2 regions of the Marinobacterium sp. MBR-109 genome follow, and region 2 is predicted to be linked to the other one. Evidence: predicted binding sites of a transcription regulator. Region 2 holds the regulator's gene; the other holds the start of a gene.
What was found. The regulator LexA, encoded in region 2, represses DNA repair genes until DNA is damaged. The targets are predictions, from matches to a motif close to TACTGTNTANNTANACAGTA.

Region 1: a site for LexA is predicted at 3,756-3,775, ahead of ruvC (crossover junction endodeoxyribonuclease RuvC). Genes of this name have one in related genera too.

What each region holds. Positions count from the first base shown of each region.
Region 1 covers NZ_JBEPPZ010000002.1:302,999-319,135, forward strand. Annotated here, with positions in the region: gene tolQ (protein TolQ) at 1-555, opposite strand, end outside; gene ybgC (tol-pal system-associated acyl-CoA thioesterase) at 555-986, opposite strand; gene ABIE60_RS04525 (TraR/DksA family transcriptional regulator) at 1,060-1,416, opposite strand; gene ruvB (Holliday junction branch migration DNA helicase RuvB) at 1,531-2,538, opposite strand; gene ruvA (Holliday junction branch migration protein RuvA) at 2,549-3,178, opposite strand; gene ruvC (crossover junction endodeoxyribonuclease RuvC) at 3,202-3,714, opposite strand; gene ABIE60_RS04545 (YebC/PmpR family DNA-binding transcriptional regulator) at 3,844-4,581, opposite strand; gene aspS (aspartate--tRNA ligase) at 4,649-6,412, opposite strand; gene ABIE60_RS04555 (HIT family protein) at 6,522-6,968, opposite strand; gene ABIE60_RS04560 (GNAT family N-acetyltransferase) at 7,037-8,179, shown strand; gene ABIE60_RS04565 (Na+/H+ antiporter family protein) at 8,182-9,495, opposite strand; gene ABIE60_RS04570 (flavin reductase family protein) at 9,582-10,199, opposite strand; gene ABIE60_RS04575 (hypothetical protein) at 10,422-10,706, shown strand; gene ABIE60_RS04580 (ABC transporter permease) at 10,766-11,569, opposite strand; gene ABIE60_RS04585 (ABC transporter ATP-binding protein) at 11,556-12,173, opposite strand; gene ABIE60_RS04590 (electron transfer flavoprotein subunit alpha/FixB family protein) at 12,260-13,189, opposite strand; gene ABIE60_RS04595 (electron transfer flavoprotein subunit beta/FixA family protein) at 13,189-13,938, opposite strand; gene ABIE60_RS04600 (electron transfer flavoprotein-ubiquinone oxidoreductase) at 14,204-15,838, shown strand; gene ABIE60_RS04605 (ion transporter) at 15,983-16,137, opposite strand, start outside.
Region 2 covers NZ_JBEPPZ010000004.1:85,736-101,872, forward strand. Annotated here, with positions in the region: gene ABIE60_RS06990 (MFS transporter) at 1-852, opposite strand, end outside; gene speE (polyamine aminopropyltransferase) at 916-1,773, opposite strand; gene speD (adenosylmethionine decarboxylase) at 1,751-2,248, opposite strand; gene aroC (chorismate synthase) at 2,530-3,621, opposite strand; gene prmB (50S ribosomal protein L3 N(5)-glutamine methyltransferase) at 3,671-4,588, opposite strand; gene ABIE60_RS07015 (Smr/MutS family protein) at 4,659-5,234, shown strand; gene ABIE60_RS07020 (PilT/PilU family type 4a pilus ATPase) at 5,357-6,421, shown strand; gene folE (GTP cyclohydrolase I FolE) at 6,521-7,060, shown strand; gene ABIE60_RS07030 (DUF4892 domain-containing protein) at 7,088-7,945, opposite strand; gene ABIE60_RS07035 (alpha/beta fold hydrolase) at 7,977-8,825, opposite strand; gene ABIE60_RS07040 (SixA phosphatase family protein) at 8,812-9,297, opposite strand; gene ABIE60_RS07045 (NAD(P)H-dependent glycerol-3-phosphate dehydrogenase) at 9,294-10,325, opposite strand; gene ABIE60_RS07050 (hypothetical protein) at 10,371-10,583, opposite strand; gene rhlB (ATP-dependent RNA helicase RhlB) at 10,598-12,064, opposite strand; gene dinG (ATP-dependent DNA helicase DinG) at 12,085-14,196, opposite strand; gene lexA (transcriptional repressor LexA) at 14,319-14,927, shown strand; gene ABIE60_RS07070 (SulA-like leucine-rich domain-containing protein) at 14,943-15,344, shown strand; gene ABIE60_RS07075 (DUF6586 family protein) at 15,345-15,872, opposite strand; gene topA (type I DNA topoisomerase) at 15,916-16,137, opposite strand, start outside.

The DNA.
Region 1 (16,137 bases), on a different contig from region 2:
CGCAAACAGGCCGATCGCCGTGGTAATCAGGGCTTCTGCAATGCCGGGCGCGACCACCGAAATAGCTGCATGCTGCACGGTCGCGAGTCCACGGAAGGCATTCATTACCCCCCAGACGGTACCGAACAACCCCATATAGGGCGCTGTTGAGCCAACGGTCGCCAGAAAAGGCAGGTGACGCTCCAGTTTTTCTTCCTCTCGCGCCATGGCTACACGCATGGCTCGCTGCACGCCATTCATAACAACATCCGGCTCGCGATTCGCCTTTTGCGTCAGACGGGTAAACTCCTGCAGGCCAGCACGAAATATGTTTTCTGCGCCGCAGATCGTATTCGGTGACTGATTGATGTCACGAAACAGCTGGGCCAGATCAACACCTGACCAAAAGCGATCCTCGAACTCGCGCATGGATCGCCGCGCCTTACGCAGCACCTGGTGGCGCTGAAAAATCATGACCCAGGATACAAAGGAAGCCAGAAACAGCAACACCATAATAAATTGAACAGTCAGGCTCGCATTGGCAACGAGACTCCACATTGGCAGTTTGCCTTCCATCATTTCTCCTCGGCAGCAGGCAGTGACTTGGTGACAGTTTTCATAGATTCGAACAGGTTATAAGGCCATCGCACAGGCCTCATGTCTGAAGCACGCACACAGGCAACGTCCACGTCTGCCTCACATAACAGACGCTCATCCGACTGGCGGATAATACGCTGTTGGAAAGACACCCTCACCCCGCTCGCCTGTTCGATGCTCACTTCGACCAGAAGTTCATCATCCAGGCGTGCAGGGCTCAAATAACGGCAATCAGTACGGGTGACAACAAAGATGATATCGTCCGCCATTAACTCCTGCTGAGAACGACCACACTGCCGCAGCAGTTCGGTACGAGCGCGTTCCATGAACTTGAGGTAATTGACGTAATAAACGATACCACCCAGGTCGGTATCTTCGATATAGACACGTAGGGGCCACTGAAACGGCATGCCGTCGACCTGATCAGGTTACAGATGGCACACAACAATAGCAGCCGCAGATTTTAATACAAGAGGGGGCCTGCTACTCCTGACAACTCAGGCAACAATCCGTGAGCGGATCAGCTCTCAGGCGGTTCAGTTCGATCGCTTCGCCGCAGTGACGGCAACGCCCATAGTGGCCTCGATTGATTCGCTCCAGCGCTTCATTGCAGCGGGCGATAACGTCAAGATGATGGCGAAGGTGCTCGAGATCCAGTCGACTTGCGATCTCCAGCGCCGCCTGCTCTTCGGTTTGCCCGGGAGGGGTCGCCTTGAGAAGCTGGCGTACATGCTCAATGTCATGCAACTCATCACGCACTTCCTCCTGCACAGAGGTGAGCAGTTCGTGCAGCTCTTCGGAGAAGCCTTCCAGCTCATGATGATTCAGTACGGCCGACATGGTGATGAACTCCGCTATTGGACTGTCATCATCCTAGACGGCTCTTCCGGAGACCGAGTTGATCTTTATCAGTGAGCTGCACCTGAGCGGAAAAACATCATTCAACTATTGATATCAGTCAGGCCTTTCAATCCCGAAGTGGACATAGGCGTGGTCGGTGACTACCCGCCCTCGAGGGGTGCGCATCATGAACCCCTGCTGGATCAGGTAGGGCTCCAGCACATCTTCAATGGTATCGCGCTCTTCACTGATTGCGGCCGCAAGACTGTCGATGCCCACGGGTCCGCCACCGAACTTCTCGATCATCGCCAGCAGCAGGCGTCGATCCATATGATCGAACCCACGCTCATCCACATTGAGCATGTTCAATGCCAGGTCAGCAATCTCCTTGGTAATGCGTCCATCGCCCTTCACCTCGGCAAAATCGCGTGCACGGCGCAGCAATCGGTTGGCGATACGCGGCGTGCCGCGTGAGCGCCTTGCCACCTCGCGAGCCCCCTCTTCATCGATATGCGTGCCCGACAGCTGCCCTGAGCGCATCACGATACCGGTCAGATCCTGAATCGAGTAGTACTCGAGCCGCTGTACGATCCCAAAACGGTCACGCAAAGGCGAAGTGAGCAGACCCGCCCGGGTGGTGGCTCCCACCAGCGTAAAAGGCGGCAGATCCAGCTTGATGGAGCGTGCCGCCGGCCCTTCTCCGATCATGATATCCAGCTGGTAGTCTTCCATCGCCGGATAGAGCACCTCTTCCACGTTGGGACTGAGGCGGTGGATCTCATCAATAAACAGCACGTCACCGGCTTCCAGATTGGTCAGCAGTGCAGCCAGATCACCGGCCTTTTCAAGCACCGGGCCGGAGGTAGTGCGAATCTGTGCGCCCATTTCATGGGCGATGATATTGGCCAGCGTGGTCTTGCCCAGACCGGGAGGGCCAAAAATCAGCGTGTGGTCCAGCGCTTCATTGCGATTGCGCGCTGCATGGATGAAGATCTCCATCTGCTCGCGCACCACTGGCTGCCCCTCATAGTCCTTGAGCAGCTTGGGACGAATGGCACGATCCTGAACCTCTTCGGCAGGCGCCGCCATGGGCGTAATAAAACGATCCGCTTCGATTCTCATAGCAAGTACCTCAACCTACCATCGTGCGCAGAGCATGACGGATCAGCGCTTCGGTGACGGCGTCATCACCCAGAGCTTGCGCTGCCTGTTCGATTGCGCGCGTGGCCTGCTGCGGCTTGTAGCCCAATGCAATCAATGCACTCTCGGCTTCCCCACGGTGATCAGTCACGGCGGGCATCACAATTTCGGAATGGTTGCCGCTACTGAGCTCGAGTTCGGTCAAGGTGGGCAGCTGCAGCTGATTAAGGCGATCCTTCATCTCCACAATCAAGCGCTCAGCGGTTTTCTTGCCCACTCCCGGCACCCGTACCAGCGCCGTGGTGTCTTCATTGTGCACACTGCGGATAAAGTCACCGGCACTGATGCCGGACAGGATCGACAGCGCCAGCTTGGGACCGACACCGTTCACCTTGATTAACGAACGAAACAGGAGTTTTTCCTGCTGATCGGCAAAACCGTACAACAACTGAGCGTCTTCGCGCACCACAAAATGCGTATGCAGCGAAACCTCAGCTCCCACTTCCGGCAACTTGTAAAAGGTGTTCATCGAGGCTTCGATTTCATAGCCTACACCGTTAACGTCCAGCAGCATCCAAGGCGGTTGCTTTTCCAGAATTCGACCTCTTAGGTGTCCGATCACGCGCTTTGCATCTCCATAATGAATCAGTAACGCCAGCGCCCGGCCGTTTTGCCACGCGCCTGCTGAATTTGACCCGCACAGGTATGTGCATGGCAGAGCGCAATCGCAAGTGCATCTGCCGCATCGGCCTGAGGCAGCCCCGGCAACTTGAGCAGGTGCATCACCATGTGCTGCACCTGCGCCTTGTCGGCGCCACCATTACCCACCACCGACTGTTTGACCCGGCGGGCCGCATACTCGGAGACCGGCAGCAGGCGATTGGCACCGGCCACGATCGCAACCCCTCTGGCCTGTCCCAGCTTGAGAGCAGAATCCGCATTACGTGACATGAACACCTGCTCGATCGCCATCTCCTGCGGCTGGTAGCGCTCAATGACTTCGGTAACACCGGCATATACCTGCTGCAGTCGATCAGCAAGGATATCACCGCTGATGCGGATACACCCACTGGCAACGTATTCACTCCGAGAACCCGCCACACGGATAACACCGTAGCCGGTAATTCTTGAACCGGGATCGATTCCCAATATCAGCATGGACCTGTCTCGATTCTCCAGGAAAGCTTCAAGCGAGCTAAGTCTGTATATTTATACACTATAACAACGTATTTTGCTCAAAAAAAACCGGGGTTGCCCCCGGTTTCTGCCAGCTGTCATACAGCCCGTTTATTCCATCGCTTCTTCGGGAATTTCGGCATTGTGATACACGTTCTGGGTATCATCGAGATCCTCCAGCGCGTCGATCAGCTTCAGCGCTTTCTGACCGCTTTCCACATCCAGCTCAACCGTAGTGGACGGAATCATGCCAACCTCGGCGTAAACCGGTTCAAATCCGGCATCTACCAGCGACTGTTTCACGTCCATGAACTCCTGCCAGGGCGCAAACACATCGATAGAGCCATCTTCGTTGGTGACAACGTCATCGGCACCGGCTTCCAGTGCCGCTTCCATGATCGCGTCCTCATCAGCGCCGTCACCGAAGCTGATCTGACCCTTCTTCTCGAACAGATAGGCAACCGAGCCGTTGGTACCCAGGTTGCCGCCAGCCTTGTTGAAGGCCGCACGTACCTGAGACACGGTACGGTTGACATTATCGGTCATGCACTCAACCAGAATGGCAACACCGTTAGGACCATAACCTTCATAGGTCAGCTCATCGTAGTTGTCACCCTCACCACCGCCTGCGCCACGCTGAATCGCTTTTTCGATGGTGTCCTTTTTCATGTTGGCGCCCAGCGCCTTATCCATCGCCGCACGCAGGCGCGGGTTGTCTTCGGGAGTACCACCACCTTCTTTGGCGGCAACCGTCAGTTCACGAATCAGCTTGGTGAAGATCTTGCCCCGTTTGGCGTCCTGAGCCGCCTTGCGGTGCTTGATGTTAGCCCACTTGGAATGACCTGCCATACAACATCCTCAAATATCGGTCGTGTAAACAAATGGGGCGACACTGATGGTCGCCCCGGGTGCGCAATCAGGGAGTCTTGCGCAGCTTGATGTTCAGTTCGCGCAGCTGAGCGGCACTCACTTCACCCGGTGCATCGGTCAGCAGACAGGCGGCACTCTGGGTTTTCGGGAAGGCAATGACTTCACGAATGGAAGTGGAGCCGGTCATCAGCATGACCAGACGGTCCAGACCAAACGCCAGACCACCGTGGGGTGGCGCACCGTGCTTGAGCGCATTCAGCAGGAAGCCGAATTTCTCGTCCGCTTCCTCATCGGAGATGCCCAGCACCTTGAATACGGCCTTCTGCATGGTCTGATCATGGATACGGATGGAACCGCCACCCAGCTCGGTGCCGTTCAGCACCATGTCATAGGCACGGGAGAGCTTGCCTTCGGGCTCGGCGATCAGCTCTTCCGGGGTGCAGCTCGGTGAGGTGAACGGGTGATGCAGCGCGGTCAGGGAACCATCGCTGTTCTCTTCGAACATCGGAAAGTCGACCACCCACAGCGGCGCCCACTCGCGTTCGATCAGGTTCATGTCTTCGCCGACCTTGATGCGCAGCGCACCCAGGGCTTCGTTGACAACCGTCGCCTTGTCGGCACCGAAGAACACGATGTCGCCGTTTTTGGCTTCCAGGCGCTCCATGACCTTCATGGCCACATCTTCACCCAGGAATTTCACGATCGGAGATTGCAGGCCTTCGGCGCCCTTCTCCAGCTCGTTAACCTTGATCCAGGCCAGACCCTTGGCACCGTAGATACCAACAAAACTGGTGTACTCGTCAATAATTTTGCGGGTCAGCTCGGCACCACCCGGCACTTTCAGTGCCGCTACGCGGCCTTTGGGATCCTTGGCGGGACCGGCAAACACCTTGAATTCGATATCCTGCAGCAGATCGGCCACATCAACCAGTTCCAGTGGGATGCGCAGGTCAGGCTTGTCTGAGCCGTAACGGTGCATCGCTTCGGAGTACGGCATGCGCGGGAACTCGCCCAGGTCAACGCCCAGCAGTTCATTGAACAGCTCGCGGATCATCGCTTCGGTCAACCCCATAACACCTTCCTCGTCCATGAACGAGGTCTCGATATCAATCTGGGTGAACTCGGGCTGGCGATCAGCGCGCAGGTCTTCATCACGGAAGCACTTGGCGATCTGATAGTAGCGGTCGAAGCCGGACACCATCAGCAACTGCTTGAACAGCTGCGGCGACTGCGGCAGAGCGAAAAAACTGCCTTCATGTGTACGACTTGGTACCAGGTAGTCACGCGCACCTTCAGGTGTTGCGCGGGTCAGAATCGGCGTCTCGATATCGAGGAAGCCGTTCTCTTCCAGATAGTTGCGGATATTGTGGGTGATTTTGGAACGAAAACGCAGTTTGCGCTGGATCTCCGGACGACGCAGGTCGATGTAACGGTGACGCAGACGCACATCCTCACCTACCTGTTGATGCTCGTCCAGCTGGAACGGCGGAGTTTCGGACTTGTTCAGAATGACCAGTTCCTTGCCCAGCACTTCGATCTCGCCGGTGCCCATCTCCTTGTTGGTGGTGCCCTCAGGGCGTGCACGCACGGTGCCTCGCACTTCAACCACGTATTCATTACGCACGCTGTCAGCCAGATTGAAGCTTTCTTCACGATCCGGGTCGAACACCACCTGAGTGATGCCCTCACGGTCGCGAAGGTCAAGAAAGATCACTCCGCCATGGTCACGGCGACGGTGTACCCAGCCGCAGAGTGTGACATCTTCACCGATATGTTCTGATCTGAGATCGCCGCAATAATGGCTACGCATACTGTCCTGTTCCTGTATCCGGGTGCATCAAGGAAAATGAAAGGCGGGAATTATAACCGATTTGGCCGGGCCTGACAGGCCCGGCGACAGGGATAACACCGGGAAAGGCTCAGTTATGAGGCTCGAACGCCATTTCTCCTTCAAGCAACGCCTCCAACTTGCCGCGAACCCGATCAAGCTGCTCCTGCGTATAAGCGACAGAGGGCACCTTGCCCCACACAGGGCCAGGCCAGGCCGGATCATTCTCCTTGCGCACGATAACGTGCATGTGCAGCTGTGGCACCATATTGCCCAGACAGGCGATATTCATCTTGCGCGCCTGAAACAGATCCGCCAGCGTTTCCGCAAGGTTACTGGCCTCATGCATCAGCTGTTGCTGCTCACTGGCTGGCAAATGGTACAGTTCAGTGACACCAGCCCTTCGGGGTACCAGAATGAACCAGGGGTATTGGCTGTCATTCATCAGCAGCAGGCGACAGAGGGGGAAATCACCAATGGCGACCGTATCGGTGATCAGACGGGGGTCAAGTTCAAACTCCAGCTCCAGTTCATCCATTGCCCTGCTCCTTGAATCGTTAAATATGCTTTTTAATCCAACAGTTACACTGATTAGTATAGGTCGGCATGGCTAAAGTCAATCTGCATCAAAGTATAGAGTCAATCGGCCTTGAGCGCTGGAATGCGCTCTGTGGCACTGACTATCCTTTCTTGCGCTACGAATTTCTGCACGCACTGGAAGCCTCGGGCAGTGTTGGACCGGGCACCGGCTGGCAACCGCTGCATCTGGAGTTAAGTGACGCGGGTGAAACCAGCCTGCTGATGCCGTTGTATCTGAAGTCACACTCCTGGGGCGAGTACGTATTCGACTGGATCTGGGCCGATGCCTATGAGCGTCACGGCCTGAACTACTATCCCAAGCTGCTGACTGCCGTTCCCTTTACACCCGCCACCGGGCCGCGCTTTGGCACCCGAATGAGCCACAGTGACGTCATGCAGCAACTGCCCGATCTCGTGCACTCGGTTTGCAGCCAAACCGGTGCCTCCTCCTGGCACGGCCTGTTCCTGCCGCAACCGGAATTGCAACGCGCCCCGCCGCAACTGCAGCAACGCCTGGGTGCTCAGTATCACTGGTTTAACCGTGACTACCGCGACTTTGATGATTTCCTTGATCGATTCAACTCACGAAAGCGCAAGGCCGTGCGACGCGAGCGTAAAAAAGTACAGGAGCAAGGGATCAGCCTCAAGCGCATCAACGGGCAGGAGATCAGCTCCGAACAACTGGATCTGTTTTACCGCTTTTACCAGATGACCTACCTCAAGCGTGGTCGACAGGGATATCTGGCACCGGACTTTTTTCACCGCCTGCATCAGAGCATGCCGGAACAACTGCTGCTGGTACTTGCCGAACGCGAAGGCGATGCCATCGCTGCTGCACTGTGCTTCATCGGTGAAGATACACTCTATGGCCGCTACTGGGGCTGTGCAGAGGAGTACGACTGCCTGCACTTCGAAGCCTGTTACTATCAGGGCATAGAGTTTTGTATCGAGCGGGGCCTTGCACGTTTCGACCCCGGCGCTCAGGGTGAGCACAAGATTCAGCGCGGCTTCGAGCCGGTTCCAACCGGATCACTGCACTGGATCGCGCATCCGGGGTTCGACGCCGCAATTCGTGATTTCCTCAAGCAGGAGACGCCCGCCATGCAGGAGCAGATCAAGTCACTCACCGGCTGGCTGCCGTTCAAGCCGTCGGCCGGTGAACCAGGATAGGATCAGAGAATCATGGCGGCCGCCCAGCCCGCTGCCAGCAGCGGGAGGTTGTAGTGCAGGAACGTTGGCACCACTGTATCCCATATATGATGATGCTGGCCGTCCACATTAAGGCCCGCTGTGGGCCCGAGCGTAGAGTCAGACGCCGGTGAACCGGCATCACCCAGTGCCGCTGCCGTCCCGACCAGCGCCACAATGGCGAGTGGGCTGAAGCCCAATGACAGCGCCAACGGTACATAGATCGCCGCAATGATCGGTATGGTCGAAAAAGAGGAACCAATGCCCAGCGTAATCAACAGCCCAACCATCAACATCAGCAGAGCAGCCAGCGCCTTGTTTTGGCCAATCAGCTCTGCACTGCTGCTGACCAGGGTGGTGATTTCACCCGTTTGACGCAGCACCTCGGCAAAGCCCGCGGCCGTGATCATGATGAAACCGATCATCGCCATCATTTTCATGCCGTCAATCAGTACCCCATCAGCCTGTTTCCAGCGCACGATACCTGTGACAGTACAGATCATATAGCCGGCCAGCGCACCCAATACCATTGAGCCGGTCCAGAGTTGAATACCGAATGCCGCCAGCATCGCCACAATAACCGCAACCAGACGGGCTGCGCTGTATTCAACCTTTACACGCTCCACCTGCTCCAGTGGCGCCAGATCATAGCGGCGCTTGCGACCATAACTGACCATCGCCAGCAGCAGCCCCGCTACCATTCCGGCCGCCGGAATCCACATGGCGGACATCACATTGATCCCCTCCATGGTGAGGCCGTTATCGGCAATGTTTTTCAGCAGAATATTGTTAAGGAATATGCCACCAAATCCCACTGGCAGGAACATGTAAGGAGTCACAAGGCCAAAAGTCAGCACGCAGGCGATCAAGCGGCGGTCCAACTGCATTTTGCTCATGACCAGCAGCAGTGGCGGAATCAGCAGGGGGATAAAGGCGATATGGATCGGGATCAGGTTCTGCGAGGAGATGGCGATCGCCAGAATCACCAGCACCAGTGCATATTTCAATGCACGGGTATTGCCATTACCCTGCCCAAGCTTGCGTTGGACCAGGTCGGCCATTGCGTGCGGCAGGCCTGATTGAGCAATAGCAACGGCAAAGCCACCCAGCATCGCATAGCTCAGGGCCACTTCGGCGCCGCCACCAATACCTCCGCTGAACGCTGCCAGTGTCTGCTCCAGCCCCATCCCCACCAACAGGCCCGCACTCAGAGCCCCCAGAATCAGCGCCACCACCACGGGTGTACGCGCCAGACTCAGTACCAGCATCACCAGCACTGCGGCCACTACGGCATTCATCAGTCACTTTCTCCTGCAGCGTCTCGCTGCTAAAGGTAGACGAAAAAAAGCGCGCACTCTGCAGCAGCCAAAGCCAGATGTCAAACTCAGCCTCTGCGAATGCTGAACAGCTCCCCCAGCCGGGCATACTCAGAGCCCCCGAGTCGTGCCAGCGGCTTGATCCTGCCTGCCTCAAATCTCATCCGCCCTTTCGCATCCCGGCCGCACACCGCGTCATCGATCCAGATCCGCTCCACTTCCACCAGCAACAGATTCTGGGGTCGATTGCCCACCTCTAGGTGCTGGTGCAGTCGACAGGCAATCGCAACAGGCACACCCTTCAACCGCATCAAGTCAGTCCCGTCAAAAGGCACCAGTGTCTGGCCGGCAAGTACCAGTTCAGAGTCACCCCGAGCCAGTTCAGCGGCACTGTCGCTCACCATCTGTGCCTGCTGATCAGCCGCGATATGAATCACACAGCGTTTGTATTCCAACAGGTTATGACAGGTATCTTTCAAACTTCCGTCACTTTTCCGGCCGATGGAAAGCATCAGAATGGGCGGATCGCTGCATACCACATTGAAAAACGAAAACGGCGCCAGGTTATGGCTGTTGCCTGCCTCATCATTAGGGCTCAGCACCCAGGCTATCGGGCGCGGAATAATGACTTGGGTCAAGGTGTGATAGATCTCGGTCGGGCTCACCTGATTGGCTTCGATGATCATTGTTGCTCCTGCTCAAGCCGTTAAAGGGCCACAGCATAACATTCAGCGCCATTGACACCCATTTTGATGCGCAGTTGCAGCATGAACAGCAGTGCAGAAATCGGCTTAAACGATGAAAATCTTGCAGCCAGACACCCTCGTAAACCTGTACCAAAGGCCTAAACTGAAACTCCCGCTATCGGGCGACCCCTTCATAAAACCTCAAATGCGAGGAGGATTGGTATGCTGACGTACGAAGAGTGCCTGGAGATGAGTGATCTCTCGGCTGACGAAATCGCCGCCATCGCCGAACATGAACATATGGACCCGATGATAGCTGTTGCCCTTGGGCATTATCTCGTAACACATGATGGCGAAAAGCGTATTCAGAGCTTTATTCTGGATGATATTGAACGTGCACGCCGCTGTGGTGACCACCAGAAGCAGGCACTTCTGGCGGGGGCTTTGCGCCATTTCATAGCCACCCACCCGGTAAAAAAGGCACAGGGTCAGATGCTGGCGTCCTGATCAGGTGACTCCTGGGTCTGAGTACTTCCTGCTGTGCAGGGCCACTCACCCACCAAGGGTTACTCGGCCCGTTTCACCAGTCGTTCCATTCGCAAGCGCTGGCGCTGATCAAACAGACGCCAGCTGCCTGCCACCACCGCCAACATCACCCCGAAACCACTGCCCAGCGTTATGATCAGCATGATCAAAATCTGGTATTTGACCGCCAATGCCGGTGCCGTACCTGCCAGAATCTGCCCCGTCATCATGCCCGGCAGGCTTATGATACCCGCCGCCGCCATCGCATTGATGCTGGGCATCATACCCGCACGCATTGCATCACGCTGAATAGGCCCCAATGCCTGTTTCCAGTTGTGTCCCAGCATCAGGCGGTTTTCAATCTGCGCACGTTGTTGCCATGCCGTTTCAGTGAGCCGATCCAGACTGAGCGCCACACCGGTCATGGTATTGCCCAGCAGCATACCCAACAGCGGGATGGCATATTGTGGCCGATACCAGGGATCTGGCCCCACCAGCACCAGCAGTGTGATCAAGGCGATACTGAAGGAGGATATAAACATTGACGCGGTGCCAATGCAGTAAGCCCAGCCGCCGCTGAAGCGGCGCTGCTGCCTCGCCATCACCTCGCGACCGGCCAGCAACAGCATCACCAGCGCCATTAATCCCACCCACAGCAGCGTCCCAACAGAAAAAAGCAGCTCCAGCACAAGGCCTATCAAAAACAGTTGCGCAACGGTACGTGCACTGGCGACCAGCAAACTGCGACTGATCCCCAAGCGGGCCTGCCAGGCCAGTAATGCCAGCACCAGCACCAGCCCTGCGGCCAGTGACAATTGCCACCAGCTGATATCAATCACGCCCATCAGTTACCTCAACCAGCCGCTTGTGCCTGATCTGAAACCGGTAGTCCGCCACGCGCTGAATCTGGGCTGCATCATGAGCAACCCAGAGTACTGGCCAACCCTCCGCTTGAATTCGCTCCAGCAGCATCGCCTCTACGCGCTGCGTGGTTTCAGGGTCAAGATTTGCACAGGGCTCATCCAGCAGCAGCACCTGAAGGGGAATGGACAGTGCACGCAGCAGACCCAAACGTTGCTTCTCGCCAGATGAAAGACGCATCACGTCCCAGCCATGAGCTTCTGCAGGCAAGCCCAAAGCCTCTAGGCCCTCGCCATTATACTCCGCAGGAAAGTGGTCCCCCACGCGCTCACTCCACCACTGGCTTTCGGCCGGGACGAGGCGTACCCGTTGCCGCCACTGGTCTGCCGGCAGCTGTTGCTGTTCCTGATCATCAAGCAGGACATCTCCCGAATGGGGCTCCAGATCAGCAACGGCACGCAGCAGGCGGCTTTTGCCACTGCCTGACGCACCACTGATGCAGCATATCCTTCCTGGCTCTATCGAAAGATCAAAGGGCTGGATCAGTTCATTGGACAGTTGTTTAAGGTGAAGCGTAACAGGCGGCAAAATCGACTCCCTGAAAACAGAAAACCGGAGCCAGCTTAACAGCTGAGCTCCGGTTTTGGCATCTCGCAAGATGTTTGACGCAAGGTTTAAAGTGCGCTGTCCAGCTCCGGCAGCGCAGTGAACAGATCGGCCACCAAACCGTAATCGGCCACTTGGAAAATTGGCGCCTCTTCATCCTTATTGATCGCCACGATCACCTTGGAGTCTTTCATCCCCGCCAAATGCTGGATGGCACCGGAAATGCCGACCGCGATATACAGCTCAGGCGCCACGATCTTACCGGTTTGTCCAACCTGCATATCGTTGGGAGCAAAACCGGCATCAACCGCTGCACGGGATGCGCCAACTGCAGCCCCCAGCTTGTCGGCCACTTTTTCCAGCAGGTGGAAATGTTCGCTGTCCGCCATGCCACGACCTCCGGCAATAACGACACGCGCCGACGTCAGCTCAGGACGATCGGACTTCGCCATCTCTTCACCGATAAACTGGCTAAGCCCGGTATTTTCAACCTGGGTCAGAGTTTCAACGGCTGCACTGCCACCTTCCGCTGCCACCGCGTCAAATGCGGTACCGCGAACAGTGATCACCTTGACCGCATCCAAAGACTGAACGGTCGCAATGGCGTTACCGGCGTAGATTGGACGGGCAAAGGTATCGGCGGACTCCACCTTGATGATATCCGAGATCTGCCCCACATCCAGCAATGCAGCCACCCGCGGCATGAAGTTTTTACCGTTGGCGGTTGCCGGTGCCAGAATGTGCGTGAATCCATCGGCCATGGATACGATCAGGGCTGCCATGTTTTCAGCAATTTCATGGTCATACGCCGGGTTGTCAGCCAGCAGCACCTTGCTGACGCCCTGTACTTTGGCAGCGGCATCGGCTGCAGCGGCACAACCGTTGCCAGCGACCAGCAGGGTAACGTTACCGCCGATCTGTGCGGCGGCAGCAAGAGTGCTCAAGGTGGAGGGCTTCAGCACCTGATTGTCATGTTCAGCAATTACCAGAATACTCATCAGATCACCTTCGCCTCGTTCTTGAGTTTATCGATCAGCTCAGCCACATCAGCCACTTTGATACCGGCTGAGCGCTCAGCCGGTGGTTCGACCTTCAACAGCTTGGTGTGAGCCTTGACCGCGACACCCAGATCAGCCGGTGTCAGCGTTTCCAACGGCTTGCGCTTGGCTTTCATGATGTTTGGCAAAGAGGCATAACGCGGTTCATTCAAACGCAGGTCTACCGTCACCACTGCAGGGGTGTTGACTGCAACGGTCTGAAGACCACCATCCACTTCACGCGTGACGGTTACCTGATTGCCGTCTATTTTCACTTCGGACGCGAAGGTCCCCTGCCCCATTCCTGTCAGGGCAGCCAGCATTTGACCCGTCTGATTGTTGTCAGAGTCAATGGCCTGCTTACCCATCAGTACCAGATCAGGCTTCTCATTCTCAACCACCTTGGCCAGCAGCTTGGCCACCGAAAGCGACTCCAGCGGTTCATCGCTCTGAACCAGAATGGCCCGGTCGGCACCCAGGGCGAGCGCCGTGCGCAGCTGCTCCTGAGCGGCCTGAGGCCCAAGAGAGACCACAACTACCTCGCTGGCCTGACCGGACTCTTTCAGGCGAACAGCCTCCTCGACCGCGATTTCGCAGAAGGGGTTAATCGCCATTTTCACATTATTCAGATCAACGTCGGACTGGTCGGATTTAACCCGGACCTTGACGTTGTAGTCGATAACTCGCTTAACCGTTACCAGCACCTTCATTGTCATATCCTTTGCTTGTTGTTATGGGTCACCGGAGGCGACTTCACCTCTTGCGGGCATTGTCTTGCATCATAACCAGCCACGAAAAATAAGCAATAACCCCTATCCAAAAGCATCGACAGATACATTCAATGACGATAATTTCCGAAATAAGGGTTTTCACTTATACTAATTTACATACAATAGGGTCAGTCATAACGACTTACAATAAGTAGAAGAATAAACCATCTGCACTGATGGAGGAGCAACCGTGAATCGCGAATCGATGGAATTTGATGTAGTAATCGTAGGCGCCGGGCCTGCCGGGCTCTCGGCGGCGTGTCGTCTGATGCAACAGGCTCAGGCCGCCGAGCAGGAGCTGACCGTCTGTGTGGTTGAAAAGGGGTCTGAGGTCGGCGCCCATATTCTTTCTGGCGCCGTAATGGAAACCCGCGCACTGGATGAGCTCTTCCCCGACTGGAAAGAGAACGGTGCCCCGCTGAAAACGCCTGTGACAGAAGATCAGGTGTTCCTGCTCAAGAATGAAACCGGTGCCGTCAAACTGCCCAACGCCTTTGTGCCCAAGACCATGCACAACGATGGCAACTATATCGTCAGCCTCGCCAATGTCACCCGCTGGCTGGGTGAACAGGCAGAACAGCTGGGTGTAGAGGTGTTCCCGGGTTTTGCCGCCGCCGAGGTACTGTACAACGAGGACGGCAGCGTCAAGGGGATCGCCACCGGTGACATGGGTGTGACCGCCAGCGGTGAGCAGGGCCCCAATTACATGCCCGGCATGGAGCTGCATGCCAAATACACGCTTTTCTCCGAGGGCTGCCGTGGCCACCTCGGCAAGCAACTGATCGAGAAGTTTGCTCTGGACAAGGATGCCGACCCCCAACACTACGGCATCGGCATCAAGGAATTGTGGGACATTGACCCGGCCAAACACAAACCTGGCCTGGTGGTGCACGGCTCCGGCTGGCCGTTGAGCGACGGCGCCAGTGGCGGCTTCTTCCTGTATCACGCGGAAGACAATCAGGTCGTGGTTGGCCTGATTATTGACCTGAACTACTCCAACCCGTATCTAAGCCCGTTTGACGAGTTCCAGCGCATGAAGCACCACCCCGAGATCAAGCAGTATCTTGAGGGCGGCAAGCGCGTGGCCTACGGGGCCCGCGCCATCACCAAGGGCGGCTTCAACACCCTGCCGAAGATGACCATGCCCGGTGCACTGCTGATCGGCTGCAATGCCGGCACACTCAACTTCTCCAAGATCAAGGGTATTCATACCGCGATGAAATCCGGCATGCTGGCGGCGGAATCGATTGCAGAGGCATTGGCCAATGGCGATGAAGGCGGCAAGGACCTGACCGGCTTTACCGATGCCTACCAGGCTTCATGGCTGTATGACGAGCTGTATCGCGGGCGCAACTTCGGCCCGGCGATGCACAAGTTCGGCCCCTATCTGGGTGGCGCCTTCAACTATATCGATCAGAACTGGTTCGGCGGCAAGATTCCGGTCACGCTGCACGACACCCACAAGGATCATGAACAGCTCAAGCTGGCCAGTGAGAGCACGGAAATTCAATATCCAAAACCGGATGGCGTCCTGTCGTTCGACAAGCTCTCATCGGTGTTTCTCTCCAACACCAACCATGAAGAGGATCAGCCCTGCCACTTGCAGCTGAAGGATCCAAATATCCCGATCAGTCAAAATTTACCCAAATACGCAGAGCCGGCCCAGCGTTACTGCCCGGCGGGTGTGTATGAAGTGGTTGAAGGGGAAAACGGCCCGCAGTTCCAGATCAACGCGCAGAACTGCGTCCACTGCAAAACCTGTGATATCAAGGACCCGGCCCAGAACATTAACTGGGTGGTACCTGAAGGTGCCGGTGGGCCCAACTATCCCAATATGTAGAAACGCCGAGGGCCGGCTTTAAGGCCGGCCCTGTTGATTTCAGATCACCATTTACCTCTAAAGATCAAGCTTAATACCACACTGCCGGCCCTGCTCTGACCTCGACAAACACGACCCGCGCACGTAACAGTAGTTACTGTCCACTTAACGGTTACGCATCCGCTCCTGCTCAAGGGCTGTTTCAATGCGCTGTAGCTGCTCGCTCATGGCAGCCATATGTTCACGCATCCAGTGAATCTCGGCTATTTCTCCCTCACCGGACTCCAGCTGTTCGGCAGCGCTTTCCTTCTGCATCACAT
Region 2 (16,137 bases):
CGGCCAGATGCCGGTCAACCCCCAGCGCAGCACGCACAGCACGAGGCTCGCCAGCATGATGCCCCGGATGCTGAAGCGCTGCAGCAGGCGCGGCATGAAAATGAACAGTACAATCTCAGCCATAACACCCAGCGCCCAGAGCAGCCCTATCTCACTGCGCGTGTAGCCCAGCTCCTGCATCATCACGCTGTAGAAGGTGTAGTAAGGCCCGTGACTGAGCTGAACCAAAAAGCAGACGGCAAAAAAGGCGATCACCTGTGGCTGCTTCAGAATTGGCCCCATGCGCGAGCCCGCAGCCCTGCCATCGACCGCTGGCTCTGAAGTGACGGGCACAGCCAATGCATTGAGCCAGATCAGCAGCATCAGCCCCAGCACGACCCAGGGCAGCACGGTGATACCGGTTTGATCCAGCAGCAGACCGATCAACACCACCGCCAGCACGAATCCCACGGAGCCCCAAAGCCGTATGCGGCTGTAGTAGGCTTTTTTCTGGCCCAGATATCTCAGCGTAATCACTTCAAACTGAGGCAAGACGGCATTCCAGAAAAAGCTGAATCCGGCCATCACCAATGCAATGCCCACTGCACTGGTCTGCCAGAAAATAAGAATGAAAATAAGCCAGGTCGCCAACGCACCGAAGCGGACAATATGCACCCGGTGACCCGTGCGATCGGCAAGCCAACCCCAAAGGTTTGGGGCCAGTACCCGCGAAACATGCAGAATCCCCATCAGCCAGCCGATGGTGGCCGCATCAAAACTCAGCGACTGCAACCACAGCGTCCAGTACGGCACCAGCGTGCCCAGCAGAGCAAAATAGAAAAAATAGAAGCCGGACAAACGAGCATAGGGCATAGAAATGAACCACGAAAAAGCCGGCACTGTGGCCGGCTTGGAGAGTCGATTTTGACGTTGCCGTCAGAGCGATTCCAGTGCAGTGACAACATACTGCGGCAGCGCAAAGCTGGCAACATGCAGTGCAGGGTTGTAGTACCGGGTACGAATGCCGCTGGCTTCGTAGCGTGCCTGCACACTGGTCAGATCCAGCTGACGCAGCGATGCATCATCCGTTGCCCAAGCGAAGGTCATTACACCGCCCACGTAGGTCGGAACAGCGCCATTGTAGAAGGTCTGGTCGGCAAAGTAGGGACCCAGCCGGCGACGGGTGGTCAGGATCTCATCCGGCTGCATGAACGGGACACCGTTCTGCGCCACGAATACTCCACCCTGATTGAGACAACGCTTGCAGCCTTCATAGAAGCGGCTGGAGAACAGCACCTCACCCGGACCTACCGGATCGGTACAGTCGGAGATGATCACGTCGAATGTCTCCTGACACTCGTTGACGAATTCCACCCCGTCCGCGATGACAATATTGGCGCGTGGATCGTCGAAAGCACCCGCCGAGTGGTTCGGCAAATACTGACGGCACATGTCGATGACGGCCTGATCAATTTCAACCTGAGTCACATGCTCCACGCTCTTGTGCTGAAGCACTTCACGCAGGATACCACCGTCACCACCACCGATAATCAGCACGCGCCTGGCGTTGCCGTGTGCCAGCAGCGGAACATGCGTCATCATTTCATGGTAGATGAATTCATCGCGCTCAGTGGTCTGGATAATGCCATCCAGCGCCATCACCGTACCGAAATCCCGGTTACGGAAGATGATCAGTTCCTGATGCTCGGTACGATGTTCAAACAGAACCTGGTCCAGCGTAAAGCTCTGACCGTAGCCTGCGTACAGCTTCTCAACGTACGTAGTCGTCGTCATCAATACTCACCTTGCCACGCAGGATCTCTTCAACTTCAACCTTTGACGGCGTAAAGGCCGCTTCCAGCACCGGGATAGCCTTGGCTGGCTCGGATTCACCACACATGAACACGTCAAAGGCCGCAAAATTGCGTTCCGGCCAGGTGTGAACGCTGATATGGGATTCTGCCAGCACAGCCACACCCGAAATACCGCCGTTCGGGGTAAAGTGATGCAGATGAATATGCAGCAGTGTTGCCTTGGCCGCCTTTACGGATTCACGCAGAGCCTTTTCCATCACTTCAAGATCATCCAGGCGGGAAGCACCGCGCAGATCGATGATCAGATGGGTACCGGCATAACGGTGTCCGTCGCGCTCGATGAAGTAGTCCAGACGCTCTTCATCGTCGCCCTGAGTGTAGGCGGGCCAGTCAGCAACACTGCCTTCAACCTCTTGGTCGTTGACTTCTGACGCCAGGTCAATCGCTTCTTGCATGGGGGATGACTCCAGACAAGCCTGCGCTCTCGCGCAGATAAAAAACAAAAACCCAACCTTTCAGGTTGCGCTGAACCCTGCAGCGGCGCCAGCAAAAGTCGAAGGGTGCATCATCAGACACCTTCGCAGCGCGTTACAGATTTCGCACACCCCAAAGGGTTGGGACGTAGGGAATTTCTGCCGCATTTATACCGCGTTATGCTCAAATTTCAAGCAAAAAACGGCTTGCAGTCAGAAAAAATTAATATTGCCTCAGTAAACTCAACGGGTTACAACCCGGCTCAGCTCAGTACCGGAAGGTTCGTCTCAACGTCCGCATTCTGACCACGATCACGCAACAGATGGTCCAGCAGCACAATCGCCATCATCGCCTCGGCAATGGGGGTTGCCCGGATGCCGACACAGGGATCATGCCGCCCCTTGGTAACCACCTCAATCGCTTCGCCTGAGGCGTTGATGCTGCGACCCGGCAAACGCAGACTGGAGGTCGGCTTAAGCGCGATATGCGCTTCAATGGCCTGCCCCGTCGAAATGCCACCCAGAATGCCGCCTGCATGGTTGGAGAGAAAGCCTTCAGGTGTCATCTCGTCACGATGCTCAGTGCCTTTCTGATTGACCACAGCGAAGCCGTCACCGATCTCAACACCCTTGACCGCATTGATGCTCATCAGGGCGTGCGCCAGATCGGCATCCAGGCGATCAAAAATCGGCTCACCCAGGCCCACTGGAACGCCGGTCGCCTGAACGGAGATGCGCGCGCCAATGGAGTTGCCCTCCTTGCGCAGTTCATCCATGTAGACTTCCATCTGCGCTGCGGCTTCCGCATCGGGAGAGAAGAAGGGATTATTGTCGACCTCCTCCCAGTCAAAGCGGCTCATATCAATGGCGACGGGCCCCAGTTGTGACAGATAGCCGCGGATGGCGATCCCCTTTTCGGCCAGCACTTTCTTGGCGATGGCACCGGCCGCCACACGCATGGCGGTTTCCCGTGCCGAAGAACGACCGCCCCCGCGGTAGTCACGAAAGCCGTATTTGTGGGAGTAGACATAGTCTGCATGTGCCGGCCGGAAGGTTTCGGCAATATTGGAGTAATCCTTTGAGCGCTGGTCGGTATTTTCGATCAGCAGACCGATCGGAGTCCCGGTGGTCTTGCCCTCGAACACACCGGACAGAATACGTACCTGATCCGGCTCACGGCGCTGGGTAGTGTGGCGCGATGTACCCGGCTTGCGCCGATCCAGATCCGCCTGCAGATCCGCCTCACTCAGCTCAATTCCGGGAGGACAGCCATCCACGATGCAGCCCAGTGCCGGCCCGTGGCTTTCGCCAAAGGTAGTGACGGTAAAGAGTTTGCCAAAGCTGTTACCCGACATACGCTATCTCTGTGCAGTCAGCGAACGCGATTCCACATTCGCCTCAGGTTCATAAAAGCGCCGCATGAGCCCGCAGCTCTGCCGCTGTAATGGTAAATACGCCGTTGCCGCCCGCATCCAGCTCAATCCAGATCAAGGGCAATTCGGGAAAGGCCTGCATCAAATGGACTTCAGAGTTGCCCACCTCGACCACCAGCAAACCCTCATCGGTCAGGTGGTCGGCCGCCTCGCGCAGAATGCGCCGGGTGATATCCAGACCGTCTTCACCGGAACCCAATGCCAGCCCCGGCTCATGCTGGTACTCCGCCGGCATGCCCGCCAGATCAGCGGCATCCACATAGGGAGGATTGCTGACGATCAGATCGTAGCGCTCGCCCTGCAGGTTCTCGAACAGGTCGCCCTGGCGGGCCGATACCCGGTCATCCAGCTGATGGCGCTCGATATTGCGCTGCGCCACTTCAAGTGCATCGGTGGAGATGTCAGCCAGGTCAACCTCAGCCTCCTCAAAGACATAGGCACAGGCAATACCGATACAGCCACTGCCGGTGCAGAGATCAAGAACACGGTTGACCGGCCCGGGGCGCAGCCAGGGCTCAAACCCGGTCTCAATCAACTGCGCAATGGGTGAGCGCGGAATCAGCACCCGCTCATCCACATGAAACGGCAGCCCCATGAACCAGGCCTCGCCAGTGATATAGGGCAAAGGCCGGCGCAGCTCGACACGCTGGTGCAGATAGTCCAGTACCCGCTCTTTTTCCGCCTGCGTCAAACGGGCATCCAGCACCGCAGGATCGGTGTCCCAGGGCAGGTGCACCGCATTCAGTACCAGCTGGCTGGCCTCGTCCCAGGCCGTCGCGTTGCCATGGCCAAACCAGACCTGATACTGATGAAAAGCCGAGACTGTCCAGCGGATATAGTCACGCAGAGTGTGCAGTTCGGAAGTAATCGCCACTTGATCCGGATTCATCTCTCGCCCGATAATGCGGAATTATGTTGATTCAGGCCGGTTATGTTAATGAAATCCCCCGTTGAACGCCATGTCTTATCCCTCTGACCAGGAGCACGACGACGATCTCGACTTCGACGCTGCCATGCAGGGCGTCACACGGATGCGTCACGATCGCCATGTGGACCCCGATGCGGGCAAGCTGAAGCTGCGACGCAAACATGACAGCGCCACCCGCTTTCGCCGGCAGGCCGCCGAACAGGAGGTTGAGCAGGTAATTGATGGCCTGTCGTCCGAGGCCTCCCAGATCGTCGACTCCGCCGATGAGTTGCTGTTTGCGGCACCCGGCGTACAGCTGCGACTGCTCAAGCGCCTTCGACTTGGACATCTGCCCTGGGAGGCCGGGCTTGACCTGCACGGCTATACGGTCGAGGCGGCCCGGGATGAGCTCAGCGGATTCATTCGAGACGCATCGCGCCAACAGCTGCGCTGCGTGCTGATTATTCATGGCAAGGCCTACACTCAGCCCGGCCAGCCAGCCCTGCTAAAGTCCTGTGTCAACGACTGGCTGCGCCAGTTGCATGACGTACTGGCCTTCAGCTCTGCTCAGCCACGGGACGGCGGAACCGGTGCGGTTTATGTTCTGCTGCGCAGGAAGGGAAGCTGAGCTTTTCATCCGCTTCCGGGCAAGCTCTGCTATGATGCAGATGTTGTGAATCTGACCTCTTGTTTCCGGCCAGACCTGTTCTCAGGGCATACAGGCCGACAAAGCTGATGCAGGGACCTGCGATGATCGATCTTCACAAATATCTCAATCTGATGGCCGAAACCAATGCATCAGACCTGTTCCTGAGTACACACACACCGATCCAGATCAAGGTTGAAGGCAGCATGCGCGAGGTTGACACGACCCCGCTGCAGCCGGGCTCCACCGAAGAGCTGTCCAACCATCTGATGAGCGAGCACCAGCAGGAGCAGTTCAGGCGTGAGCTTGAAATGAATTTTGCCTACGAAGTACCCGATATCGGACGCTTCAGGGTGAACGTATACCGCCAGCGCGGCGATGTGGCGCTGGTCATTCGCATGATCCGCCACAAAATTCCATCACTTGAAGAGTTGAACCTGCCCTCGATTCTGAAAAATCTGGTGATGCTGCGCAGCGGTCTGGTGCTGCTGGTCGGCTCCACCGGCTCAGGCAAGTCAACCTCACTGGCCTCGATGATTGAATACCGTAACCAGCGGGCCACTGGCCACATTCTGACCATCGAAGACCCGATCGAGTTTCTGCACACCAACCGCAAGTCTCTGATCAACCAGCGCGAGGTCGGTGTCGACACACTGTCATACGGCAATGCTCTGAAAAACGCCCTGCGCGAAGCCCCGGATGTGATTCTGATCGGTGAGATCCGTGACCGTGAAACCATGGAGCAGGCGATTCGCTACTCCGAGACCGGTCATCTGTGCATCTCGACTCTGCATGCCAACAACAGCGTCCAGGCTGTGGAGCATATCGTCAACTTCTTCCATGAAGCCGAAATGCACAAGATCAACACGGACCTGTCACTCAATCTGAAAGGGATCGTGGCCCAGCGGCTGATTAGGGATGTGGACGAGCGCTACATACCCGCCACTGAAGTGATGATCAACACCCCCTATATCGCCAAGCTCATTGCCCGTGGAGAGTATTCTCGCATCCGCGAAGCCATTGACCAGAGCAGCAACAGCGCCGCACACACCTTTGACGCCAACCTGCTGCATCTTTATCAGGAAGGCAAGATCACGCTCGAAGAGGCGCTGCACAACGCCGATTCACGCAATAATGTGTCGCTCAGACTCAAGCTGCTGGGAGGCTGATCCCCGACTCACAGCGCAACGGCCTTTACCCGAGTGCTCTGTTCGGGTATTTTACGCCGTTTTCACCCAAGCCAGCCCAACTCCTGAGGAATGCAGCAGATGGAAGCAGAATACGCCAGTATCATAGAACAGCTCGGAGAAGATATTGGCCGCGACGGTTTGCGCGACACACCTGCACGCGCCGCCAAGGCGATGCGTTTTCTGACCCGCGGTTATACCCAGACTCTGGACGAGGTCGTCAATGGCGCCCTGTTTTCCTCAGACAACAGCGAAATGGTGCTGGTACGGGACATCGAACTGTATTCCATGTGTGAACACCACCTGCTGCCGTTTATCGGCAAGGCACATGTTGCCTACATTCCTCAGGGCAAGGTGGTGGGCCTGTCCAAGATCGCCCGAATCGTCGACATGTATGCACGTCGCCTGCAGATCCAGGAAAACATGACCAAGGAAATTGCCGAAGCCATTCAGCAGGTTACGGATGCAGCGGGCGTTGGTGTTGTAATCGAAGCGCAGCATATGTGCATGATGATGCGTGGCGTGGAAAAGCAGAACGCGATGATGAAAACGTCCATGATGCTGGGCTCCTTCCGTGAAAACCCGGCAACCCGCACCGAGTTTCTGTCCCTGATTCGCTGAGCCTGCAAGGTCACGGAGCGTCCAATCTCAGCGGCCGCTCCCCCGCCTCATCACCACGACCGCTACCTGCCGACGACTGCCCAGCACACTGGGTACCAGACTGCCGACACCTCTGGCCTTGAGCTGTCGGACATCACCCCCCTTGTCTACTACCTGCCTCAGCAGACGGTCAGCAGCCTCCTGCGACTGACGCAGGGCCAGTTCCAGATCCCGCCCCTGCCAGTGCACAACCAGCCAAAGCTCCTGCCCGGGCATCCCCTGCATCATATCCAGTACAGCGGCGACTGCACGATCCGATGATTCCGGCCAGTTTTGCAGTTCAACGTAGCCCTGCTGTGCCAGCACCACGACAGGATCGCTACCGGCCTGACTCTCATTTTCGAGCACATCCAGATGAAGGAATACTCGACCATTACCTCTGCGCACGGCATAGACCGCCACATGGGCCTGCTCAAGTCGCAGAGCCGCATAAAACTGTGTATTGTCGATCCCGTATAGTCGCGACTGACCGAAGACATCATTTGCCCAGATGCTGCTCGGCCCACACTGGCGACCGGAACATTCAAACATCGCCTGAGCCCCCCTGTCACCAAGCTGGGCTCGCAAGAACTTGAATCCGGATTCAGGATCATAGCCGTCCGGCAACTGCCAGGTCAGACGCGAAAGATTGGCCTGAAGTCGCTGATCACGATCAGCACGGATCCTGCCGTTGATCTTCATGATACCACTGAGCATCAGACGGTAGTCCGGTTCATGCCGCTGCTCTGAACTGATCAGCTCGGACTGCGGAAAAGGGTCCAGCTGCAGCGGAATTTCAAACTCGGCTGCCTGCAGCCCAGGGGTAACCAGCAATAATAGCGCTAGCGTCTTCAGATACTGTTTCATGCCTGGCTCCTTCCTCTGCGCCGCGCGGGGTTCAGAGCGCTGCGTAAAAACGGTTGATGGCCTGTGCTATTGTCTCGCTTACACCCTGCTCCAGGTGCAGATGATGCCCTCCCTCAAGGGTTAGCCGCTGCAGCCCATTGATGCAGTCAGCTCTTGTCTGGGTCAACTCGGTTGCCACTCCTCTGGTGCCCAGCACCAGCAGTGACGGGCAACTGATACGCAGCAGGAACGCTCTTACCTGTTCCTCACTCATCCGTAATACAGAGGGCAGGTTAAGGGCTGGATCACTGCGCCAGCGGAACCCCCTTGCAGTATGGACTATGGAACGTTCGACCAGCCAGCGGGCCGCCTGTTCCCCAACCGGAAAGCGACCGTTGATTCGAGCAGCTACAGCTTCTTCAATACTGGCATAGAATCGGGGCATACGACTGCGACGGCTGCGCCTGCGAATTGCCTGCGCCATCTGCTCCGGAAGCTCTGCGGGCGTATCCACCAGAGGCCCAAGCCCTTCAAGCAAAATCAGGCTCTCGACCCTCTCAGGCATGGCACCGGCGAGAAGACTGCTGATGCTGGCTCCCATGGAGTGCCCCAGCAGGTGAAACCGCTGCCAGTTGAGCTCGTCGGCAACCGCCACCACATCCGACAGGTTATCCCAGATATAGTAAGGCATGCTGGCGGGCCGATGGTCGGAAAAACCGTGTCCCATCAGATCCAGCGCCACCAGCCGCACCCCTTCAAGCGCCGGCTCAAGCGCCTTGAAGGTAGCTGCATTATCCAGCCAGCCATGCAGCGCCAACACTGGAAGCCCGTCTTCAGGGCCGGTTGCCCGTGCCGCAATCAGATGGCCGTTCACTTCAAATCTAAGTTCATCTGCCTGCATGATCATCTCCCTGCACGGCACCATCACACCCGTTCAGCAGCCTGGCCATACCCCGAGCCGGCCACTCAAGCTCCAGCAGTGCACCGCTACAGGGTGATACCACCTGCCCATACAGATTTCCGTCCGTCAGCCAGCTGATCAACTGACCACAAAGCGGCTGATGGGTGACCACAATGAGTGACCCTTGATCCGAGAAATACGGCTCTAGTGATGCCGCCGCTGCAGGAGCAGTGCCTCTGGCTGTCAGCGAATCATTCAGGACCAACCGAGCGCCCAGCTCTTGAGCCATGATTTCAGCGGTTTGTTGCGCACGTCGCCATGGACTGGCAACGATAGAGGCTCCAGGCAGCATACTGACAACCCGGGAGGCCATGGCAGCCGCCTGCCGCTCACCCACGGACGTCAGTACCCGGTCAGGATCAAGATCCCCACCGGCAACCGCTTGTGCATGTCGCAGCAACAGCAGCTTCACGCCTGCTCCTGTCGAGGCAACACAAACTCCACATCGGTGCTCTGCACATTCAACATCATGCCCCGGGCCACCTCTTTCACCGGTGCCGCATTGAACACCACCTCATAGAGGCCACTGACCAGTGGCATATAGATTTCCATTTCTTCGGCCTTCTCCTTGACGATTCGCAGGGTATTTACCCCTTCTGCGACCTCACCAAGAGACTGCACCGCCTGTTCGAGGCTTTTACCTTCGCCCAGTGCGTAGCCCACCCGGTAGTTGCGGCTCAGGGGTGACATGCAGGTAACGATCAGGTCACCAACCCCCGCCAGACCCAAAAAGGTAAACGGATTGGCCCCAAGGCTAACGGCAAACCGACTCATCTCGGCCAGACTGCGCGTCATCAACATGCTTTTGGTGTTTTCACCCATGCCCAGCGCCGCACTCAAACCGGCTGCAATGGCATAGATGTTTTTCAAGGTCCCGCCAAGCTCTACACCATAGGTATCGGTGCTGGCATACACGCGGAAAAAGGATGTATGGAGCAGTGCCTGCACTCGCTCGCGAAGCGCGGCATCCGTGCTGGCAATGACTGTTGCGGTCAACTGCTTGCGGGCTATTTCCTTGGCCAGGTTGGGACCACTGAGCACCCCCACCCGAGCACCCGGGAACTCCTGCTCAATGATTTGACTCATCAAACAGAAGGTCACTGATTCAATACCCTTGGTGGTACTAACCAGAAGCTGTTCCGGTCGCAAAAAGGGCACAGCCTGGCGCACCACTGTTCTGAAGGCACTGCTCGGGATGGCGATGAATATCGCTTCGGTTCCGCTCAACGCCTGCTGCAGGTCGGTGGTCGCACTGAGCCCGGGCGCCAGATCAACTCCGGGCAGGTAACGGCTGTTGCGATGCTGCGCATTGACTTCATCAACCGCCTGCTCGTTACGCATCCAGAGCCTGACATCCAGCCCCTTTTCAGCCATCAGGTTTGCCAGCACTGTGCCGAAGCTGCCGCCACCAAGAACGGCAACAGGTGACTGATTCTGCATGCTATCTCCTAGAGGAGGAGTGCTTGTACTCCCCGGTCGGTCCAATCAAGAAGGGTCCAGCTTGTCCAGCAGCCGGCCAATGCCGAAGAACAACAGCTTGACCACGGCATATGCGAGCCCTGCCAGCAGCAGAAACAGAAACAGCTGCAGCAGATCACCGGTACGCTGGTAGCCGGCCACCGCGATCGCGGCAAAGAAGGCACTGAGCACAATGCCCAGTACCGTACTGACTCGTTTCAGGTTGTGCTTATCACTCATGGCCCGATCCGTTTTCAGTGTTTTTGCTCTTCAGCTTCGCTGTCCACTACCGGTTCGGCTTCAACGGCCTCATCAACAGGCGGCTCTTGCATCTCTGCCTGAGCATTTTCCTGCACCTGCGTGGCCGCCGCTTTATCGGCAATACCCTGGTCAACTTCCGTCAGAGGCTTCAACAGCTCGGCATCAGGGTGTATGCACTCCAGTTTGACACCGGTTTCACGCTCGATATCGGGAATCAGAAAGGAGTCATCTTCACAGGCAAAGCAGATGGATGTTCCACTCAAGCCGGCTCGACCGGTGCGACCAATACGGTGCACGTAGTCATCGGCATCTTCCGGCAGCTGATAGTTGATCACGTGGGTAACACCATCGATATGGATACCCCGGCCCGCCACATCGGTGGCCACCAGCACTTCAATCTTGCCGCTGCGAAAATCTTCCAGGGTCCGTAGACGCTTGTTCTGAGGAATTTCGCCCGACATCAGGGCTGCCTTGATGCCGTCCTTGCTGAGCCGGTCCGCCAGCGCACGGGTTTCATGACGGCGGTTGCCAAAAACAATCGCACGATCAATGCCATTCACGCGCAGGTAATTGCGCAGCAGCCGGTACTTTTCATGGCTGGAAACCAGAAATACCTTCTGTGCCACATTATCGGTTGTCTTGCGCTCGTTTTCGATCTCGATGGTGACCGGATTGTGCGTCCACTGCTCTGCCAGTCGCATGACATCGTCGGTAAACGTCGCGCTGTACAGCAACGTCTGCCGCTCTTCACCCTTGCGCGGGGTGCTCCGAATGATCGTTCTGACATCCGGGATAAAGCCCATGCTGAGCATGCGATCAGCCTCATCGAGCACCAGCACTTCAACATTGAACAGATCAACCTCACGCGAGCGCACAAAATCGATCAAGCGCCCCGGTGTTGCCACCAGAATATCAACCGGCCTTGCAGCCAGATCCTTGCGCTGTTTTTCATAATCCATGCCACCGACCAGTGATACAGTGGACAGGTCAGTGTACTTGCCCAGCGCTTCGGCGTCGGAAGCGATCTGCAGCGCCAGCTCTCGAGTCGGTGCGATGATCAAAACACGCGGCTCGCCCAGCTTTCGACCACTGTCCAGCGGATAGTCCAGCAGATCGGTCATAATGCCGATCAGGAACGCCGCTGTTTTGCCGGTACCGGTTTGCGCCTTTCCGATCAAATCACGACCGTTAAGTGCATGCGGGATGGTCGCCGCCTGAATCGGCGTGCAGTATTGAAACTCCAGGTCGGCAATCGCCCGCATCAATACATCCGGCAGGCCGAAATCATGGAAACGGCGCTTGCCTTCAGCAACAGGCACGCTGAACTTTGCCGGGCTCCAGCCGCTCTGGCGACCTGTATCGCGCGGCTTGCGTGAACGACGGCGCCGGCGTGGGCGGTTGCTGTTATTTTTGGGCTCTGAGGTTGCCGTGGCTGTACTCTGTTTCTCTTCAGTACTCAAAATCGGATCCATTCAGATTGTCAGTTGATTTCGCGCCGGAAAGGGGGCAGGGAATCCAGCAGTTGGCGGCCATAGCGGCGCGTCACGACTCGCCGGTCCAGCAGCACCACCCGCCCCCGATCCTGTTCTGTTCTCAGCAGTCGCCCTACGGCCTGCGTCAGCCGCATCGAGGCGGCCGGCACCGTCCAGTCGGTGAAGGCGTTACCGCCACGCTGCTCTATCCATTCTGCCATGGTAGCATCTACCGGATCATCCGGGACACTGAACGGCAGCTTGGTGATGAAAACATCGGTCAAATACCGCCCTGGCAGATCAACCCCCTCCGCAAATGAAGCAAGGCCGAAGATGATACTGCGCTTGTCTTCATCCACGCGCTCGCGGTGCAGGCGCAACGTTTCCTGCTTGCTGTACTGCCCCTGTGCCAGCACACTATTTTTAATGGATTCGTCGAGCTGATCAAGCACCGAGCGCATCTGGCGCCACGAACTGAACAATACCAGCGCCGCCGTAACCGACTTTAATTCAGCATTGAGATATTCCAGTACCTCATCGGTATGTGCATCAGGCTGACCCGGATCGGTCCGCATGGCCGGCACCTGCAATACACCGCAATTAGCGTAATCAAACGGGCTGTTCAGACGCAGCGCCGATGTTTGTGGCGACAGACCCAACGCTGCAAACAGCTGATCGAAGCGACCCAGCGCAGTCAAGGTTGCCGAGGTTATCACGGCAGCATGGCAAACTTTCCAGAGGTGTTCCGAGAGGGTATCAGCCGCCGATACAGGTGCGCTTCTGAGTTCGAGATCTTCACCTGCGGGGCTCTCGATCCGGTTGATCCAGCGCGCCGTGGGTGAGCCACCTTCAGGGTCCGGTCGTGCATAGGCATGTGCCAGCCACGCTATCTGCTGCACACGCCCCCACAGGCTGCCAATCTGGGGAAACCAGCGCTCGGCTACTGCACGGGGGATATCGGCAATGCCACCTTCCATCGCCTCCTTGAGCAGATCGACGACTTGTTCGAGATGCTGCTGCGCTCGGTCGGCCGCCTGTCCCAGGCTGAAACAGGGTTCCAGCAATGGATCGGGCACCCGCCCCTGTGCAAAGCGATAACGGTCCTTGACGCTCTCGGCAAACAGCGGCCGCAGCAGCAATTCCAGCTGTTCAAGCGCACGCCCCATCTCTTCAAAGGGACGATGCAGGCGCTCTACCGGATCTGCCAACTGCACCGGCGAACCGGTCTCGGTCACCAACTGCGCCAGCTGCTTTTGTGCAGACTTCAGCAACCGGCGACTGCCCTCAAGCCTTGCACCAAAAGCAAAGTGACCACTGGCCTTGTCAGCCAGATGATGCCCTTCATCGAAGATATAGATGGTTTTTTCAGGCTCGGGCAGGATGGCTCCGCCGCCAAGCGCAAGATCAGCCAGTACCAGGTCATGGTTGGCGACAATCACGTCTGCCTCTTCCAGCCGATCTCGAGCCCTGTAGAAAGGGCAGGCACTGAAATTCAGGCAACGGCGGTTACTGCATTGCATGTGATCGCTGGTCAATGGCCGCCAGATGGCATCATCCACCTCATCAGCAAGCGCATCTCGATCCCCGTCCCACTGACCCGCGGCATAGCTGTCCATCAACTGCTGATACAGTTGCAGTACATTATCGGGCAGTTTTTCAGCCGCCTCATCTTCATATAACGCCATCTGGCCCAGCAGGCCCTGCTGTTCAAGATGGCCTTCAACCTTGTTCAGACAGAGGTAACGCCCTCGCCCTTTTGCCAGTCTATAGCACATGGGCAGGCCCGTATGCGTTTCAACTTCGGGCAGGTCCTTGTTGATCAGCTGCTCCTGCAGGGCCACTGTTGCCGTAGACAGAACCAGTTTGCACTCCTGAGCTCGCGCCAGCGGGATGGCCGCCAGCAGATAGGCGATCGTCTTGCCGGTACCGGTTCCGGCTTCGACAACACCCACAGCGGGATGCAGATCTTCCGTTTCACTGCGTGGAACAGCCGCCGCTGCAAGGGTTCGCGCCACGGCTGCGATCATCTGCTTCTGTGCCGGCCGTGCTGTCAAGCCACGACTCTTCAGGAAGCGACTGTAGGCCTCCTGGATCTCTTTTTTTTGCGCCTCGCTCAGCACGCTTAATCCTCATCCGATCTGTGTGGCGATTCTAGCAAGATACTGGATATATAAACAGAAAAATGCTTGACCCCGCTCATTCACTGTATAGAATCACAGTAACCGGATAGGGGACAGATGCCATGAAATTGACCAATCGCCAGACCGAAGTACTGGAATGCATACGCAAACATATCGAAACAACAGGCTACCCGCCCACCCGAGCCGATATTGCACGCGAACTGGGATTCAAGTCAGCCAATGCGGCTGAAGAACACTTGAAGGCACTGGCCCGCAAAGGCGCCATCGAACTGACCAAGGGCACATCGAGGGGCATTCGCCTGCCGGAAGCCGAGCAGCCTGATACCGAAGGCCTGCCCGTTATTGGTCAAGTTGCAGCGGGTGAACCCATCCTGGCGCAGGAACATGTCGAGGACCACTGCACCATCTCGGCAGACTTCTTCCGCCCCCGCGCTGACTACCTGCTGCGGGTCAAGGGGATGAGCATGAAAAATATCGGGATCATGGATGGCGACCTGCTCGCCGTACATCAAACCCGAGAGGCCCGGGACGGGCAGGTTGTGGTCGCACGGATCGGCGACGAAGTGACGGTCAAGCGCTTCAAGCGTGATGGCCGCAAAGTCTTTCTTATTGCCGAAAACGAAGACTTCAGCCCGATCGAAGTGGACCTGAGTGAACAGGAACTGATCATCGAAGGACTGGGTGTTGGCGTTATTCGGCAAGGCAACTGACAGAGGTCAATCGCCATGTCTGCAATTCATGCCACAGCCCCGCATTCCCACATTGACTGTAAAAGTGTCGAGAGCCGGGTCACCGAGATTTTGCTGCATAACAGCTCAGTATGCCTGCAACCCCTGCTGCTGCCCATGATTGCAGGCCTGAGCCGTGAAGATCGCTGGCTGGTTCTGATTAACCCGCCGCACGACATCACCCGCACGGCGCTGGAGCTTGCTGGTGCCTGCACACGCCACATCCTGGTCCTGAACACCAGCAGTCTGGACCAGACCGAGCTGTTCTGCGCCCGAGCACTGGCTGCCGGTACCTGCCACACAGTCATTGCCTGGTGCAGCGGCACTGCACCTGCGCTGGACCAACTCAATCAGGCTGCCAGCCGAGGGAATGCGCTGGGCATACTGGTACGCACCTGATTACCACTCCTGCATACCGGCGCGCAGGCGTTCTATCAGCTCACGGAACGCCTGTAACCAAGCCTTGTATTCAGCCAACACATCCTTGTCTTCCGAATGGTCAGGGTTGATCTGCAATACATGAATTTCGGAAATGCTGCTGTCCACCTCGGTATTTACCTGGCGGTAGTCTGACGCCTGCCAGCAGGCTTCATACGCCGACAGCATTTTATGCACCCAGCTCCCCCTGTCCCGCTCCAGCTGCTCAAGCTCTGTTACTTCGGGCGATTCCTGACCAGTCACCTCAAGTTGCTCTGACAGATCAGAAAAACGATTGATCTGGCCAACATTGAGATTGTAGTTTTCTGCAATTTCGCGCAGCAGTGCTGCATAACCGCTCGCCATGAAGAACAGAATCGACTCATGATAAGACTCGATTCTGGCATGCTTGCTCCACTGAGAAGCCTCTTCGGCCTGCTCCAGCGCCTTGACATGCAGACGGGCAAAGTTCAGCTTCTGATTGGTACGAACCGCATAGATATCACTCATTACCTGTACTCCATCAAATCAAATGCGCCGAATACCTGGGCTTTCAGCGCTTACGTCCCTGCTCTTCCTGCCAGCGGCCATCACGGTAGAACGCCTTCCAGCCGGTTGCCTTGCCCTCAACTTCAGTCATCACGTACTGCTCTTTGGTTTTCCGGCTGTAACGGATTACCGCAGGATTGCCATCAGGGTCTTTCTGCGGCGCATCCATCAGGTAGTCATATTTCGGATCGATCTCATCACGATGCGGAACCAGCTCGGCCACCAG